DNA from 4 places in the Glaciimonas sp. CA11.2 genome. Region 2 is predicted to be linked to each of the others. Evidence: predicted binding sites of a transcription regulator. Region 2 holds the regulator's gene; each other region holds the start of a gene.
The links. The regulator LexA, encoded in region 2, represses DNA repair genes until DNA is damaged. The targets are predictions, from matches to a motif close to ACTGTATNNNNATACAGT.

Region 1 (4,218 bases), 3.2 Mb from region 2:
AAGGGTGAAAGGGCTGCAATAAAAAGGTGGCTGCGACTGTTTAATAAAAACACAGCACTATGCAAACACGAAAGTGGACGTATATGGTGTGACTCCTGCCCGGTGCTGGAAGATTAAATGATGGGGTGCAAGCTCTTGATTGAAGTCCCAGTAAACGGCGGCCGTAACTATAACGGTCCTAAGGTAGCGAAATTCCTTGTCGGGTAAGTTCCGACCTGCACGAATGGAGTAACGATGGCCACACTGTCTCCTCCCGAGACTCAGCGAAGTTGAAATGTTTGTGATGATGCAATCTACCCGCGGCTAGACGGAAAGACCCCATGAACCTTTACTGTAGCTTTGCATTGAATTTTGAACCAATCTGTGTAGGATAGGTGGGAGGCTTTGAAGCGTGAACGCTAGTTTGCGTGGAGCCAACCTTGAAATACCACCCTGGTTTGTTTGAGATTCTAACCTTGGTCCGTTATCCGGATCGGGGACAGTGCATGGTAGGCAGTTTGACTGGGGCGGTCTCCTCCCAAAGTGTAACGGAGGAGTTCGAAGGTACGCTAGGTACGGTCGGACATCGTGCTGTTAGTGCAATGGCATAAGCGTGCTTAACTGCGAGACTGACAAGTCGAGCAGGTACGAAAGTAGGACATAGTGATCCGGTGGTTCTGTATGGAAGGGCCATCGCTCAACGGATAAAAGGTACTCTGGGGATAACAGGCTGATTCCTCCCAAGAGTTCATATCGACGGGGGAGTTTGGCACCTCGATGTCGGCTCATCACATCCTGGGGCTGTAGCCGGTCCCAAGGGTATGGCTGTTCGCCATTTAAAGTGGTACGTGAGCTGGGTTTAAAACGTCGTGAGACAGTTTGGTCCCTATCTGCCGTGGGCGTTGGAAATTTGAAGGGGGCTGCTCCTAGTACGAGAGGACCGGAGTGGACGAACCTCTGGTGTACCGGTTGTCACGCCAGTGGCATTGCCGGGTAGCTAAGTTCGGAAGAGATAACCGCTGAAAGCATCTAAGCGGGAAACTTGCCTTGAGATGATATTTCCCGGGAACTAGATTCCCCTAAAGGGTCGTTCGAGACCAGGACGTTGATAGGCTGGGTGTGGAAGCGTAGTAATACGTTAAGCTAACCAGTACTAATTGCCCGTGAGGCTTGTCCCTATAACCTTAGCAGGTTATAGATTAAGCTAATGAGATATGTGTTTGCCTGAAAAGTGCAATCATACCCAGCAGTGCGGTGACACACCCTTGTCACTGCACTGCAGTAATACAAAACTTTACTTCTTCTAGATTGCGTTGTTTGTTGCCCCATTGGGAACACACGACACTACAGTTTATGCCTGATGACCATAGCGAGTTGGTACCACCCCTTCCCATCCCGAACAGGACCGTGAAACGACTTTGCGCCGATGATAGTGCTGCAACCAGTGTGAAAGTAGGTCATCGTCAGGCTCTTATTAGAAAACCCTCCCCGAGTAATCGGGGAGGGTTTTTGCTTTGCAGAAACGATTTATGCAATGACAACACCCAACACCCAACACCCAACACCCAACCAACACACACCAACACACACCAACACACACCAACATTAACTACGCATCATCACCCCGCGCGCCGATAAGATGTAGTCTGCAAGACAAATTCCCTCAGTGCCAACAGTCAAACTCAACCCTACAGCCTCACATTTCGCCACGCTCTCCCAATCTTGAGATACTTAGGTAAGCAATCTCGTCCTATTTATAGTGGTAACGATTTTTTTATAAAAACTATAGCCACCAACCGGTAATCACTGGGCCATAAGCCATTAAGTCACATCCCACTACACCAAAATAATTGCCTCCCGCCGTGTTTGGAAAGATATCTGTCACCGCCCTTTGATCAAGCCTGCCTTCACCAAACTTTACTTTACGATCATTCTTTAAACCCAATCGATCAATGTCTCGTCATTCTGGTTTGATTTGTAAGTTAACATCGCGAAATTGTCATGCATTTTTCTTGGAAATCCCGAAAGACAACTTTGCGCACAATAATCTACCCTGATAATAATGCCTTATAAGTTACTTAGCGCCCGACGATCCTGTGGAGGCATCGTTTATGTAAAAAAAATTTACGAGAGCATTAAGAGACAGCATATTTTCGCCAACGTGTGAACCGCATGAGCAATGACGTCATCCAGTTAAATAGCAATGCCTAGAATATCTATATCCAAAATACGCTACTAAGCAAAACAACAAACAGACAACTACTGGGTTTTTAACCAGTTGTCCTGTATGATTTCGTATAAATTAAGACTAAGGTGCTACTAAGATGATAGGTCGTCTCTCCGGGATTTTACTTGAGAAAAATCCGCCGCAATTAATAGTTGATTGCAATGGCGTCGGCTATGAAGTAGGAGTACCCATGAGCACCTTTTACAATCTTCCCGCAATTGGAGAAAGGGTCGTCTTATTGACACATTTGGCCATACGAGAAGATGCGCATGTACTGTTTGGATTCGGCACCGCGGAAGAGCGCAACGTTTTTAAACAACTAATCAAAATTAGTGGAGTAGGTGCGCGTATGGCGCTCTCAATTTTGTCTGGAATGTCAGTTCACGACTTAGCACAGGCGATCACGTTGCAAGAGGCGGGACGCTTGACCAAGGTTCCTGGCATTGGCAAAAAAACTGCAGAACGTTTATTGCTGGAGTTAAAAGGAAAACTAGGTGCTGATATTGGCGCGGTCGGAGGACACCCCGTTAACGTTGTGACGGGTGATATTTTGAATGCGTTGGTTGCGTTAGGTTATTCCGATAAAGAGGCATCGCTAGCTTTAAAGCAAATACCAGAGGACATTACAGTATCCGACGGTATTAAATTGGCACTGAAGGCGTTATCCAAATTGTAATGTTATTTTATTAATGCTAATTTTCGCAATAAGCCGATGAGTATCAAATTTTCCCTCATTCAGATATGGCCGTAGCAAGCTTATCTAAACTACGACATCTAAACCTTTCAGTCCGGCTACAATTCGATCATGAGCATTCAAACCGACGACTTTACCGAGCAGCGAATTATCGCGGCCACTCCGGCCTCTCCAAACGAAGAGGCAATTGAACGTGCGCTGCGACCAAAGCATTTAGATGAATATGTAGGGCAGCAAAAAATTCGTGAGCAGTTGGAAATTTTTATTACTGCTGCTCGCCAACGTAAAGAGGCATTGGATCATACCTTGCTGTTTGGACCTCCAGGGCTGGGAAAAACTACTCTAGCCCACATCATCGCCCGTGAAATGGGTGTTAATTTACGCCAAACATCAGGTCCGGTCCTTGAGCGAGCGGGAGATTTAGCTGCGTTATTGACGAATCTCGAAGCAAATGATGTTCTTTTTATTGACGAAATTCATCGGCTTTCACCGGTCGTAGAGGAAATTCTTTATCCTGCTCTTGAGGATTATCAAATAGATATTATGATCGGAGAAGGTCCAGCCGCACGCTCCGTCCGGCTCGACTTGCAACCTTTTACGTTGGTTGGTGCGACGACTCGTGCGGGAATGTTAACAAATCCGCTGCGGGATCGTTTTGGCATCGTTGCCAGATTGGAATTTTATACGCCGGAAGAATTAACCAGAATTGTTACGCGCAGTTCGGCTTTACTCAACGCGCCAATAGTCGGGGATGGCGCGTTTGAAATTGCTAAGCGCAGCCGTGGTACGCCACGTATCGCCAATCGACTTTTAAGACGTGTTCGAGACTATGCCGAGGTAAAGGGAAATGGTGAAATAACTAAAGCCATCGCCGATGCCGCGTTAGTTATGCTAGATGTTGATCCAGTCGGATTCGATGTAATGGATCGTAAATTGCTCGAAGCTGTGCTCTTTAAATTTGGTGGTGGCCCGGTTGGTCTTGATAATTTGGCCGCAGCAATAGGCGAAGAGCGTGACACTATTGAAGACGTGCTGGAGCCCTATTTGATACAGCAAGGCTTCTTGCAGCGGACGCCGCGAGGTAGGATCGCGACTCCTGCTGCCTATGCGCACTTTGGTGTTAGTGCGCCGCAGACCGGTCCCAACGGCGAACTTTGGGGCCAAAATTAACAACCCCTCGGGCGGAGATGCTTCCGGCGCAAAAATGTCAACTTTCCAGATATGGATTGACGCTGACGCTTGTCCCAATGCGATTAAAGAAATTTTATTTCGCGTTGCAGAACGGCGTCACATGACGATTACGTTGGTAGCCAACAAG
Region 2 (4,218 bases):
TTTGGATTTCTCTCTCAGTCATTAAAAGTGTAGCGAAATTTTTATCGTTAGTGTTTTTCAATAGTGATTGAATTGCCATCGACCTTCATCGCATCGCACGGTGATTGGCAGCTAAATATCACAAAACATTTGGCGCTTTTGATGTGAAAACGGCATCATATAAAAACATATGATGCCGTCAGAGGCGTCGATCATTTGAGTCGATCAGTTGGTTCAAATCACGCCACTTTAGTGATATCCCTGAACCTATTCCCTTGTGACATTCTGGCCTCATCTTTAGGATAGGATGCCATTCAGTTTTTTTCTACTTTTTTGCGTATGGCGATAATAAACTAACCAATTGTGCGAATATTTTAGGGTTGCCAGCCAATACGTCGCCTTTGTAGAGGTAATCAGAATCCCCAACAAAGTTACCGACGATACCGCCAGATTCCGTAATCAGCAAAGTACCAGCCGCGATGTCCCACGGTTTTAAACCTTTTTCAAAAAAACCATCCAGGCGACCCGCTGCAACGTATGCCAGATCGAGCGCAGCCGAGCCGGGGCGGCGCAGACCAGCGCAGTTTTGTGTCATTACGCGGAACATTTTCATGTACTCGTCCATGACCGGCCCTTCGGTCTCGCGGAAAGGAAAGCCGGTTCCAATCAAGCCATCTGCAATGCGAGTGCGTTTGCTGACACGGATACGTTTTTCATTTAAGTAAGCGCCAGCGCCCTTGCTAGCGGTAAATAAATCATTACGAGTTGGGTCATAGATGACGGCTTGGGTAATTTGTCCACGATGCTGTAACGCAATCGACACGCAGTATTGTGGAAAGCCATGGATGAAGTTGGTAGTGCCATCGATTGGATCGATAATCCAGACGTTTTCGTTTTCGTCATGTAGATTGTCGGACGCACCGGACTCTTCGGCCAATATGGCGTGGTCTGGATAGGCGTTCTTCAAAATGTCAATAATTGCCGCTTCGGCATTTTTATCAACTTCAGTGACAAAATCGTTATGTGCTTTTTTTTCTACCTGAAGCAGGTCGAGATCGAAGGAGGCGCGCGAAATGACTGCGGCACCACGACGGGCGGCCTTGATGGCCGTATTGAGCATAGGATGCATATCTGGATTCGGTTCCGTTAAAATGGCGGCACTGTGCCTAATGGGAACAGAACCAACCTATATTATTAATAATGAGCGATGCAGGCCGTCTTGACGGTAACAAGGGCCTGACGGGCTATGCGGAATCGGCTGAAAAATGATCTGGTCAGGTCATGTTTCATCAGTTTCTCGACCAATAGCTGGCTATCGGTGCTGCGAATCTGGCAAAATCTGTCCTCGTTCAGTGCATTTTTCACTTTGATCCGGTCAGACCGACAGGCTCCCGGCTAATACTCCAAGACACTAAACATCAGCGTTTCCTGAAAATTAACCTGCGAATGACGCTATTTTAAATGAACCTGACAAAAACCAACACGTCTCTTTTCAATCGCCTACGCTTTGTACTGGTTGATACCAGTAGTCCCGGCAATGTTGGCGCAGCTGCACGTGCTATTAAAACAATGGGATTTTCCGAGCTGGTCCTGGTGAATCCCCGCTATCCGGACGTTTTACAGCGTGATGAGGCAATTGCATTAGCAAGCGGTGCGCAAGATATTCTATCGTCAGCCAGAATCGTCGAGACTGTCGAACAGGCCTTGATCGGGTGCAATTATGCAGCTGCGCTAAGTGCGCGCCTCCGCGAGTTTTCTCCACCTGTGATGGCACCAAGAGCGGTGGCGGAGCAACTAGCGACAGATAAAACCCTGACTGGGGCAATATTATTTGGAAGCGAGCGCTATGGTTTGCCGAATGAAATCGTCGAGAAATGTAATGTATTAATTAACATTCCGGCGAATCCCGATTATTCCTCCTTAAATTTATCGCAAGCGGTGCAAGTATTAGCTTATGAGTTTCGGGTCGCGGCTAGCGCTGAACAACCGCCTGGCGAGAGTGAGTCAAGTGACGAGATCGGATTTCACGGCGATACCGCTAATCTGATTGAGATTGAAGGTATGTTTGCCCATTTGGAAAAAGCACTGATTGAAATCGATTTTCTCGATCCGGCACATCCGAAAAAATTGATGCCACGCCTGAAGCGTTTGTTTGCACGCGCAGGGTTGGAAACTGAAGAGGTGAATATTTTGCGCGGTATCGCTAATCAGATTTTGACTAAGCGGCGGCGTCTTGATTGATGGAGAAATTTTTTCCGGGTGTTAAAAATTATTGCTTCAAAAGTAATTAAGGAATTTTTGAGTAGTTTTGATTAACGCTAAGAGATGCCGCTTTTCATCCTGAGAGGGGCTTTCAAATGCGCTATTTAGGTTAATTAGCTTACGTCTTCATTAAAAAGTGCGCCTTGATACGCTTGCAATTATCAGCTCTGATCGAGCCGATAATTGCATTTTTAAGGATTAGCCCCAGTTCCGCATTAATCCCACCACTAAGCCTTCTAACGCAAAGTCATCTTGATCTTCGCTGACAATGATCGGTTCAAATTCTGGATTTTCTGGTAGTAGTTGTATCGAAGAGCCAGTTTTTTTGTATCGCTTGACGGTGACGTCATCGCCCAGTCGTGCTACGACTATTTGACCGTTTCTCGCTGATTCCGTTTTTTTGACAGCTAGTAGATCCCCATCAAGAATACCGGCATCACGCATAGACATGCCGCGTACCTTCAGCAAGTAATCCGGTTTATCGCTAAAAAAGGTAGGATCAATGTTGTATCGTGCCTGAACGTGTTCCTGTGCCAGGATTGGTGATCCGGCAGCCACGCGTCCCACCAATGGAAGATTGAGTTGCATTAATGCAGGATGGGGTAAGGTAAATTGCTGCCCGATGTCATCATTATTGCGCTTACTAGTCGGGCTAGGGCCTTTTGCAAGAAGCCGTATTCCGCGAGACGTCCCCGGCGAAATTTCGATGGCGCCTTTGCGTGCAAGCGCCTGCAAATGCTCTTCAGCTGCATTGGCTGAGCGAAATCCTAACTCGGATGCGATTTCAGCGCGAGTCGGAGGGAAACCCGTGTTCTCAATAGCATCCCTGATGAGATCAAGTATTTGTTGTTGGCGTGCAGTTAATTTGATCATATTGATAGCGGTTGTCGAATAAGGGCTGGTGCGAGAATATGGCGTTCATGCTGCGATTTATGCCACCGGCGAACTGTGTATATAAACAGTCTGTATTTTTGTACAGTATTCAGTTGAATGCAAGTAAATTTGACAATCTATTTGTCTGTATGACGATCATGTGTATTGAGCATTGAGTTTTGAAGGATTTCACTGTATAGTTATCGACTTTCCTCTTCCCACACTCGTCTTGACGCCGGGGTGGGCTATTTTCAACAGTCCAAAAAGGAGCTTACATGCGTCATTATGAAATCGTGTTTATCGTCCATCCGGATCAAAGCGAGCAAGTGCCTGCAATGATCGAACGCTATAAGGGTATTGTCACTACACGTGGCGGTATCGTTCATCGCGTTGAAGATTGGGGTCGCCGTCAATTGGCTTACCTGATCCAAAAATTGGCAAAAGCACACTATGTTTGCTTGAACATCGAATGCGACAGCGAAACACTGACCGAAATCGAAACTGGCTTTAAGTTCAATGATGCTGTTTTGCGTCACCTGACGGTCAAGCTGAAAAAAGCTGAAACTGGCCCATCGCCAATGATGAAGGCTGTGCAAAAGGAAGATGCTGCTAAAAGCCATCGTACTGAAGCACCAGCTGCGCCAGCATCAGCCCCGGCAGCCGCCTAATTTTGCCGATTAACTTGCATTCATTGCGTCACCATTTTCCAAATAGACCGGAGTGAATCAACTCAACAACGCGCTTCAATTGGTTGCCGAAATCGCAGAGCGCGAAGTATTGCGTTATACGCCAGCGGGTATCCCGATCGTTTCAGCAATATTGCTGAGTCGTTCGTCACCACATGAAGCGGGTATCCAACGTCAGGTTGAGTTCGAAATTGCCGCTCTTGCCATAGGCGAGATATCGGGGCGATTCAATCAGACGGTATTGGGTGGTCAGTACTGGTTCACAGGATTTTTGGCACGCAAGAGTCGCAACGGTAAAAGTCTGGTATTTCACATCACTGAATTTGCTGCAGCTGAAACTGCGGCCTAATTATTTATACAGGAGCCTCAAATGGCATTCGGTAAAAAGTTCGATAAAAGCAAACTGAAAAACAAGCGT
Region 3 (4,218 bases), 730 kb from region 2:
AGTCAGCTGAGGTGCCGCCGGGCTCAGGAAAGAGTGATGCGGTAGGTGGCAACATTGGGGTTACCTGGGTTGCACTCAGTCGCACGGCAATAATCGGACCACTTAGCTGATAACGGCTAAGACGCTCTTTTAGCAAGCGCAACAAATGCGCTTCATGCCATGCCGGTTCTGCGAGTGTTATTTCCAAAGTGCTTGGTGCAATTGCCTGACGCCCGCGTTCATGTTCCATTGAAAGAACAAAACCAGAGATCGCCAACTGTTGTGCCGCCAGCCAGCCGATCATTTGCTGGATTAAGTGACGTGCGCCGAACAAGACCGATTCGGCATGTTCTATCCGATCTGGTAATTCCAGATAGGCTGAGAATTCTTTCGGGGCTTGCACCCATTCAAACATTTCCGGTGCGACGCCATACGCACAATCGAGCGTTTCCAGTATCCGTTTGTCGCTACGTCGCAGCAATCCCGCGCGCGGTAATCTGCGAAGATCAGCAATGGTGCGACAGCCGATTCCTTCCAGCCACTCTTGATAAGGATGTGTTGCCGGCAATACAGAAAATGGTAATGCCTGGATGTAGCGCAGTGCGGTATCCATTCGGACGCTGCGACGTTGTTTGGGTAGACCGGAACGCGGTACATAACGCGCTAAACACCACGCTCCTTGTGCGGTTGGCGCCATGCTGATTTGTGCGGTAAAGCCGAGCGCATCAATGCTTGCACGCACACGACGACAGAGTACTAAGCGACCGCCGAAAGCGCTCAGGCTGGCGCTGATGTTAAGCAGTAAGCTGGCTTCTTCGGCATGTGTGACTTCCGGTGTGTATTGCAACAATGTCAGCGCTATCGCATCCATTGCACTTTGCTCCTTGACTAAATCCCGTTCATAAAGGGTAGTTTGGGGAGCGATTGCCAGCACGCCGCCGCGCCGCATTCCGCTGCGCACACCGCTGGCGGCAGCATCGGTTGTCATCGTCAATACCTGATCGTGATCCATTACCGCCATCATGCCTGGTGCAGACCAGCGCGGGCGGCAGGTTTCAAGCGGTAATAAAGGAAGATGTACACCAATCCACAAAGGCATCATTATTGGCCTCCTAAAAAGTGGCTGTACGCGTCAGTTCGAGTCAATTCGCGTCAATATTGGTTATGCGGTGCTGGCAATTCCACAGACTGGATTTGTGTTTCTAGTGCGAGTTCCTGGTTATGCCCTTGGTTCTTCTTCATGGACTGAGTTGTCTTAATGTTGATTCTTGAGAGTATTTTTGTGTCCGTAATATTTGTGCTGACTGAATGTATTAATGGATTTGATGTTTCTTCCACTGCATCCGATGCTTCGCTATTGGCCCAAGTCAGGTAAAGCGGTTCAATATGTTGCGGTCCGCGACGCTTGAGTAGTTGTACTTCGATACCGTTATGTGCAGGGCGGAGCAACAGTCTTAACGGCGCAGGTGACGACTCATGGGCCGCGCTCAAAGGTCGGACCATCCACAACATGGTGTTGCTGGCTTGTGCTGCGAGGTGCAAGCGTCGTAGCGCATCGGTACGGATATGAGATTGCCAGAAAACCAGAGCACCACAACTACCATTGCGTAAAATCTGCTCAGCTGACCAAAGTGCATCAGCGCTTCCGGCGGTCTTTATCCATAGCAATTGATGCACAGGCAGACCCCAGCCGCTCCACGCTGCTATTTGGGGTAAATGGGGGGGGTGCAAAAGGACGATCCTTCGATTCTCTTGCGTGAGCATGGTTAAGGCAGGTTGCAATAAATGCATTTCACCACTTCCAGCTTGCTGCAACAAAAGCTCTATTAATGCCGAATGGGGCCATCCGCGATTGGGGAGTTCTTGATCCAGAGCGTCATGACCAGATGTCATGACGGCGCCGCGATAAGATGACATTTGATTGCCGCGCCACAACGCATGCGGGAGCGATTCAACTAGCGACTGTGCAGCAACGGATATGCTGCTGGAGCGAGCGGCAGGAGGCGCAATAATATGTGGAGTGGCGGACATAATTTAGCTCAATTGTTTAGTCGGATAGCATTTTTGCTAACTGACTTAATTAACAGATTATTTGAATAGACGAGGAAAAGATAATTTCTATTGTACTGTATAAATATACAGTACTTTTTCAATGGCTCTTCAATAATTCATTAGCTAATTTTGTTATGAGCCCACTTTGATGCTGAATTTTGCTAAATATTGGCTTTATTTTGTCTGTAGATCGATAGCGTTAGCGGGGTGATTCTTTCCGCATATTGCGGAACCTAGGTGAGTTGGCTTTGCGACAAGTTCGCTTCGATTCATTTGTGGCATTGTTTTCGGTACTTTGGTTGACGAATATCAACTCACCTCGATGTGCTTTTGATACCGCATACCTTCCTTACATCATGCACATGAGGCAAAAATACCATGAAATCTACACCAATTTTACTTTTTATGACTGCTCGCCTCAAACAATTCACGTGCCAGAAATTTTTGGACCTGGACATTCATATTGTTAGGTGAAGCATCGCGCGTATGTCTCAATTTTGTATTTTCAGCACCTACTTTAGGTAATACTATTGACATATGTTGAAGCCATGCGATAAATAGATCAGGCATCATAAATGCCGCAATTTTTTCATCGGGTGGTCCTTCGAAGACTTTTTTGACAAACTCCTGAAAACGTTTATCAGTGAGATCGTTCTTAATACCTTCGGGCAAATAATTCTTGAGGGTAGCGGGCAATACCGTTTTGAAATGCGCTAAAAAAATCTGCTTTGTTTGTGGTTGAGTTCCCGCATATCCCAGAAATGCCGCCTGTGAACTGAGTATGGCGTCGGCGTTCCGACGCAGACCGTTTTCTGAGTAGTGCCCATATTTTGATCTGTCTGCTGTAAGATAAAATTCCTGGTGACCGTCCGGTATTGCCAAATGTGACAACTCATGTTGTAAGGTGTCCTGCAACGAACTGGGGTTGTTGATTGGTGATAAAAATGTTGTGGTTGTCAGATAAAGCTCGCCACGCTCAGGGCCGCCTTCATAAGTGTAGGCTGAAATCGTGTTGGCAAAGAGCGACGCCTCCTGAGGTGCGCTTTCTATATGTTTTTCCAGGTTATATCGGTAATGTATTCCTTGCGGGCTGATTGACGGCGAGATAATGCGTAGCTTATTGATGTTGTAGGGAGCGGCGCAACTGCCAAATTTTGATATTGTTCGTACCAAATTATCTTTGTAGGCCATTGTCAAACTTTCTTCAGCAACGTGAAAAAAAGCAGAAGCATGCTGCCAGAATGGTTGTGGGTCGTTCTTCGCCCAGTCTGTCAACTGACCGGCAAGTGAGTAGCTATTGGCGTATGCAGCACTAATATCGTGGGCAAATTTCGCTCCATAAATAGCACTTATTTCAGATAAGCCTTTGGCACGCACCGCAAATGTCCAGCCTCCAGCCTCTGTCAGTACTGAGGCTGGAGGGGGACCAAATACCGTTTTCCAGAGCCGCGATGTCATTTTTTGTTGCGGCATGATGAAGTTGGTTTCGTAATCATCATTTAAGTGGTTCAGCTCTTTTACCTGATCAACGTAAAGGTCTGCTAATTCGCCATAAGACTGTTGTGTCTGGCAGAGTTGCAGGCCTAGTTTGCACACATCTTTCAGTGCAGTGGCCGCCCCTCCCAAATGATCAGAGGATTCATGCTCTAGCTGTAAGTGTACTTCTTGCCAAAACTGCGTCAAATCCCGCAGCCTATTTGCTGGCACAGTGCCGCGTCCCCATGTTAACGTGCGTAGCTCCTTGCTGGCGGCAGACACGGTCAATTTCGGCTTGCTAACCATGCGAGCGGTTAAAGCGAGAAAATCTTGTGCGAGTTGGGGAATTTTTTGGAACGCATTTTCAATTTTTTCAGCATCGCGTAGCATTTCAAGTCGAAGCAGCGAGCGCTCATAAAAAGGAAGGTTTTTCATATCCAGCGTAACAAGATGATTGATTGCCTTAGTCCGTGCCGACTCTCGTGGTAAGGGCGTGATGTTAAAGCCCATCATGCTACAACTTGCTTGCAAAGTACCAGGTGGCGCTCGCCTCACTCTGCATCGCTTTTCTTCAAACGCCTCAGCAGAAAGTTCTTCGAATGCATTTTTTTGGTTCGGGCCATGGCGATATATGATGTTGCCGCTCTCATCTTGAAAGCTGAAAATAAATTGATCGGCATTAAAATTATCAACGTACATCGTCGATGCTGA
Region 4 (4,218 bases), 3.1 Mb from region 2:
GCCATAACGTCCAGAGCGCCGATTAATAAGAGATTCGGAGAAGCGTTCTTGAGATAAAAATTTAGACTCCTCAAGCCAATCGAGCAAAACCTCTATGTCATCGCCCTCTTCGACGTAACGCGATAACTTACGCTTTAACTCGATACGGCTATGCTCACGCATCGATAAGTAACGAAGCGCCCTGCCCTTCAGACTGACTGTTGGTTTTGCCATTACTGGATGCGGGTCAGGTAACACGGCCCGCCTTATTAAAAAATATTTCCCAAAAACAAAACGTTACAAAACGTTGGGTTCGCTTTTACGACAGCACATTAAGTTTGCAGCGTCGCAACCTTGTTTAAAACGCAATCTTAAAAGCACATAAGGAGTCAGGAGAAAGCTATAACCTCACTTAACACTCATCACACTTATTTTGCACTCATCAAGAACAAAATAAAAATCGGACGAGGAGCCATGCGCCACCCGACCGATTCACTTTTCTTTGATTACTCTACTTTTGCGGCTAACGCTGCGGCTTCTTTGGCTGCTGCTTTTTCAGCGGCTTTTGCTGCTTTCTCAGCGGCTTTGTCGGTTTCTGTCGACACTGCGCCCTCTAGTAATGGTACGCCTAGTGATGCACGTACTTTGTTTTCGATTTCACGTGCCAGTTCTGGACGCTCTTTCAGGTAGTTACGGGCGTTGTCTTTACCTTGACCAATACGCTCGCCGTTATAACTGTACCAGGCACCTGATTTTTCAACGATTTTGGCATCCGATCCAAGATCCAGAATTTCGCCTTCACGCGAAGTACCTGTACCGTACAGAATGTCGAAATGCGCTTCCTTAAACGGTGGTGCGATTTTGTTCTTCACAACTTTTACACGTGTTTCGTTACCGATCACTTCGTCGCCTGATTTAATTGAGCCAGTACGACGAATATCCAGGCGGACCGAAGCGTAAAACTTCAGTGCGTTACCGCCGGTTGTTGTTTCCGGATTACCAAACATGACACCAATCTTCATCCGAATCTGGTTAATAAAAATCACCAGTGTATTCGTGCGATTAATGCTGCCAGTCAATTTACGCAATGCTTGTGACATCAGACGCGCTTGCAAGCCCGGCAAGGAATCGCCCATGTCGCCTTCGATTTCGGCGCGTGGCGTCAATGCGGCAACGGAATCGATAACAATCAGATCTACACCGCCGGAACGGACCAGCGCATCGGTAATTTCAAGCGCCTGTTCACCAGTATCCGGTTGTGAAATCAGCAGGTCTGCCAGATTGATCCCAAGCTTTTGAGCGTAACCGACGTCAAGCGCATGTTCTGCATCAATAAACGCACAGGTGCCGCCCAGCTTTTGCATTTCAGCAATGGTTTGCAGGGTCAGCGTGGTTTTACCGGATGATTCAGGGCCATAGATTTCGACCACACGACCGCGCGGCAATCCGCCAACGCCTAGCGCAATATCAAGACCTAATGAACCAGTGGAAACGACCTGGACCTCTTCGACCACGGCACCATCTTCCATGCGCATGATCGAACCCTTGCCGAATTGCTTTTCGATTTGTGCCAATGCTGCGGCAAGTGCCTTGCTTTTATCAGGATTTGCTGCGGATTTTTTATCGTCCATGGATTTTCTTTCGGCAAAAGGGGTGTAAGACTGTATTAATAGACAGTACTGTATAAAAAAACAGTGCGAATTGCAAGCGTTGTAAACTTAAAGTTAGATAATGTTGCAAACCAGCTGCAACCACTTTCTTTACCCGCATTGTAAACCCGTGTGGAATTTTGGTTGAAATCTTGATGCAAGAGGATACAAACTAACCGTCCTAGCAACGGGCTTGCCAACCCTGCCGACGCAGACAGTACGCCAGTACCGGGGCTAGCAGCGGCAAGGAAAGCAAAACGCGGCCAGGAGAGCAAAACGCCGCTTGGGCGATTTGCGTAAGCCCTCTGGATTTATCGGTGAATCACTACCAATAGAGCTCTCGCCTCGGTTTTTCCTGTGTTACGTATCACATGATTTTTGTCGGCGGGGTAGCGTGCAGTGCCACCAATTTTCAGCTTTTTCTTCACGCCATCCACGACGACCTCGACACCACCATTCAACAACGTTAAATGCTCCATCGTGCCAGGATCGTGCGGTGTGGAAACTAATGCCCCTTCCGGTGCCAACGTCAATTCGTACCATTCATATTTGCCGGCCAATTCCATCGGCCCGAGAATGCGCAGGACGTAACCAGCGTGAAGACCAGGCAAAGTAGGCGTTTCGTGCGGTTCCATGATGTGAATAGCTTCCCGTTCCGACGTTTCGGTAGCGAGCAATTCTTCTATACCAATACCTAAAGCGTTGGCCAATCGCCATGTCACCGCTATGGTCGGATTCGCTTTTTCACGTTCAATTTGCGACAGCATGGATTTAGACACGCCGGCCGCACGCGACAAATCGTCAAGCGTCAGACCGCGCTTAAGCCGTAGCCGTTGAAGCGTCGCGCCGACTTCGGGTGGTGTGTTGTGAGCAATAGGTGAATGCATAAATTTACTTGCTATGTTTAATGGCAGTCGTTAATATCCACTATATTGAATATTTGTTCGATATAGTGGATTCATATCTTTATATTGAACTTCATAGTAACAGATGCAACAGTCGATAATAGATCAAATAGGTCCCAATACCCCACTAGGTGTTAAGCGTAGGCCGACGCCGTTTGCTAAAGCGTTCCGCTACCGGATTTTACAGCCACATTTATGGTTACAAAATTGACAAAAGACATAAGACTCAAAACGATAAATGGGGCCGTCATTTGGCCTTGGGCAACCGCTCACAATACGAAAATGCACACGATCGCCGTACAAGTTTTAAGATAGATAGTGAACATTAAAACCGTGGGTATTAAAACCGTCTGCATAAAAAACGACAAGGAATTGAAATGACGCCGACATCCTCAAAAGCAAGCTTCTTCGCCAGTCTCGACACCAACCTGAACGCTCTGCGCGAGCAAGGACTTTATAAGCCGGAACGCGTTATCAATTCGCGTCAGGGCGCCGAAGTTGTCTGCGACGACGGCCGCACTCTAATCAATCTTTGTGCGAACAATTATCTCGGCCTCTCCGGCGAAGAAAAATTGGTTCAGGCGTCGATTGATGCCACCAAGCAATATGGTTACGGTTTATCCTCGGTACGCTTTATTTGCGGCACGCAAACCGTGCACAAGCAATTGGAGCAAGCCTTGTCTAGATTCCTCGGGATGGAAGACACGATCTTGTACGCGGCGGCATTTGATGCCAACGGCGGCTTGTTCGAGCCATTATTTGACGAGCAAGACGCGATCATCTCAGACACACTGAATCACGCATCAATCATTGATGGCATTCGTCTGTGCAAGGCCGCGCGTTTTCGGTACACCCATAACGACATGACCGATCTCGAAATTCAGTTGCAGGCGGCTGGCGACAAGCGTCATAAGGTCATTGTCACTGACGGTGTATTTTCGATGGATGGCACGATTGCACAGCTCGACAAAATCTGCGATCTGGCTGACAAATACGGCGCACTGGTGATGATCGATGAATGCCACGCGTCGGGCTTCATGGGTTCGACCGGACGCGGTACGCACGAGCATCATCATGTGATGGGTCGGATAGATATCATCACCGGAACGCTCGGTAAAGCACTCGGCGGTGCAATGGGTGGTTTTACCGCTGCACGGCGTGAAGTGATTGAAACATTGCGGCAAAAATCTCGCCCCTATTTGTTTTCCAACACGTTGGCACCATCCATAGCAGGGACCTCGTTGACGGTATTAAATATGCTTTCAAACTCGACCGAGTTACGTGATCGTTTGCAGGCAAACACGGAGCATTTCCGGCGCGAAATCACTCAGTTGGGCTTCACCATCAAACCGGGTACGCATCCGATTGTGCCGGTGATGCTATTCGATGCGCCGATAGCCCAACAATTTGCGCAACGCTTGTATGCATTGGGCATTCTGGTTACCGGCTTTTTCTATCCGGTCGTACCAATGGGCCAGGCGCGGGTGCGCGTACAAATGTCGGCCGCCCACAGCACGCAACAACTCGATCTGGCATTAGCAGCATTTGCGCAAGTCGGCCATGAGCTCGGCCTCTTGAAACATTAAGACGGAAAACAAAATGGAAAAGATTCTGGTCATTGGTGCTAACGGTCAAATTGGCAGCGAGTTAGTGGATGCGCTCGTAGAAAAACATGGTGCCGCCAA

Region 1: a site for LexA is predicted at 2,241-2,258, ahead of ruvA (Holliday junction branch migration protein RuvA). Genes of this name have one in related genera too.
Region 3: a site for LexA is predicted at 2,105-2,122, ahead of imuA (translesion DNA synthesis-associated protein ImuA). Genes of this name have one in related genera too.
Region 4: a site for LexA is predicted at 1,658-1,675, ahead of recA (recombinase RecA). Genes of this name have one in related genera too.

Annotation. Positions count from the first base shown of each region.
Region 1 covers NZ_JAVIWL010000001.1:1,005,023-1,009,240, reverse strand. The annotation lists rRNA gene RGU75_RS04295 (23S ribosomal RNA) at 1-1,157, shown strand, start outside; rRNA gene rrf (5S ribosomal RNA) at 1,336-1,448, shown strand; gene ruvA (Holliday junction branch migration protein RuvA) at 2,304-2,882, shown strand; gene ruvB (Holliday junction branch migration DNA helicase RuvB) at 3,012-4,070, shown strand; gene RGU75_RS04275 (YaiI/YqxD family protein) at 4,105-4,218, shown strand, end outside.
Region 2 covers NZ_JAVIWL010000001.1:4,204,201-4,208,418, forward strand. The annotation lists gene RGU75_RS18230 (inositol monophosphatase family protein) at 305-1,108, opposite strand; gene RGU75_RS18235 (RNA methyltransferase) at 1,441-2,220, shown strand; gene lexA (transcriptional repressor LexA) at 2,440-3,114, opposite strand; gene rpsF (30S ribosomal protein S6) at 3,390-3,782, shown strand; gene priB (primosomal replication protein N) at 3,835-4,149, shown strand; gene rpsR (30S ribosomal protein S18) at 4,171-4,218, shown strand, end outside.
Region 3 covers NZ_JAVIWL010000001.1:4,938,112-4,942,329, reverse strand. The annotation lists gene RGU75_RS21345 (DNA polymerase Y family protein) at 1-1,081, opposite strand, end outside; gene imuA (translesion DNA synthesis-associated protein ImuA) at 1,132-2,010, opposite strand; gene RGU75_RS21335 (hypothetical protein) at 2,428-4,218, opposite strand, start outside.
Region 4 covers NZ_JAVIWL010000001.1:1,136,839-1,141,056, forward strand. The annotation lists gene recX (recombination regulator RecX) at 1-213, opposite strand, end outside; gene recA (recombinase RecA) at 486-1,610, opposite strand; gene RGU75_RS04855 (XRE family transcriptional regulator) at 1,940-2,515, opposite strand; gene kbl (glycine C-acetyltransferase) at 2,911-4,119, shown strand; gene RGU75_RS04865 (NAD-dependent epimerase/dehydratase family protein) at 4,133-4,218, shown strand, end outside.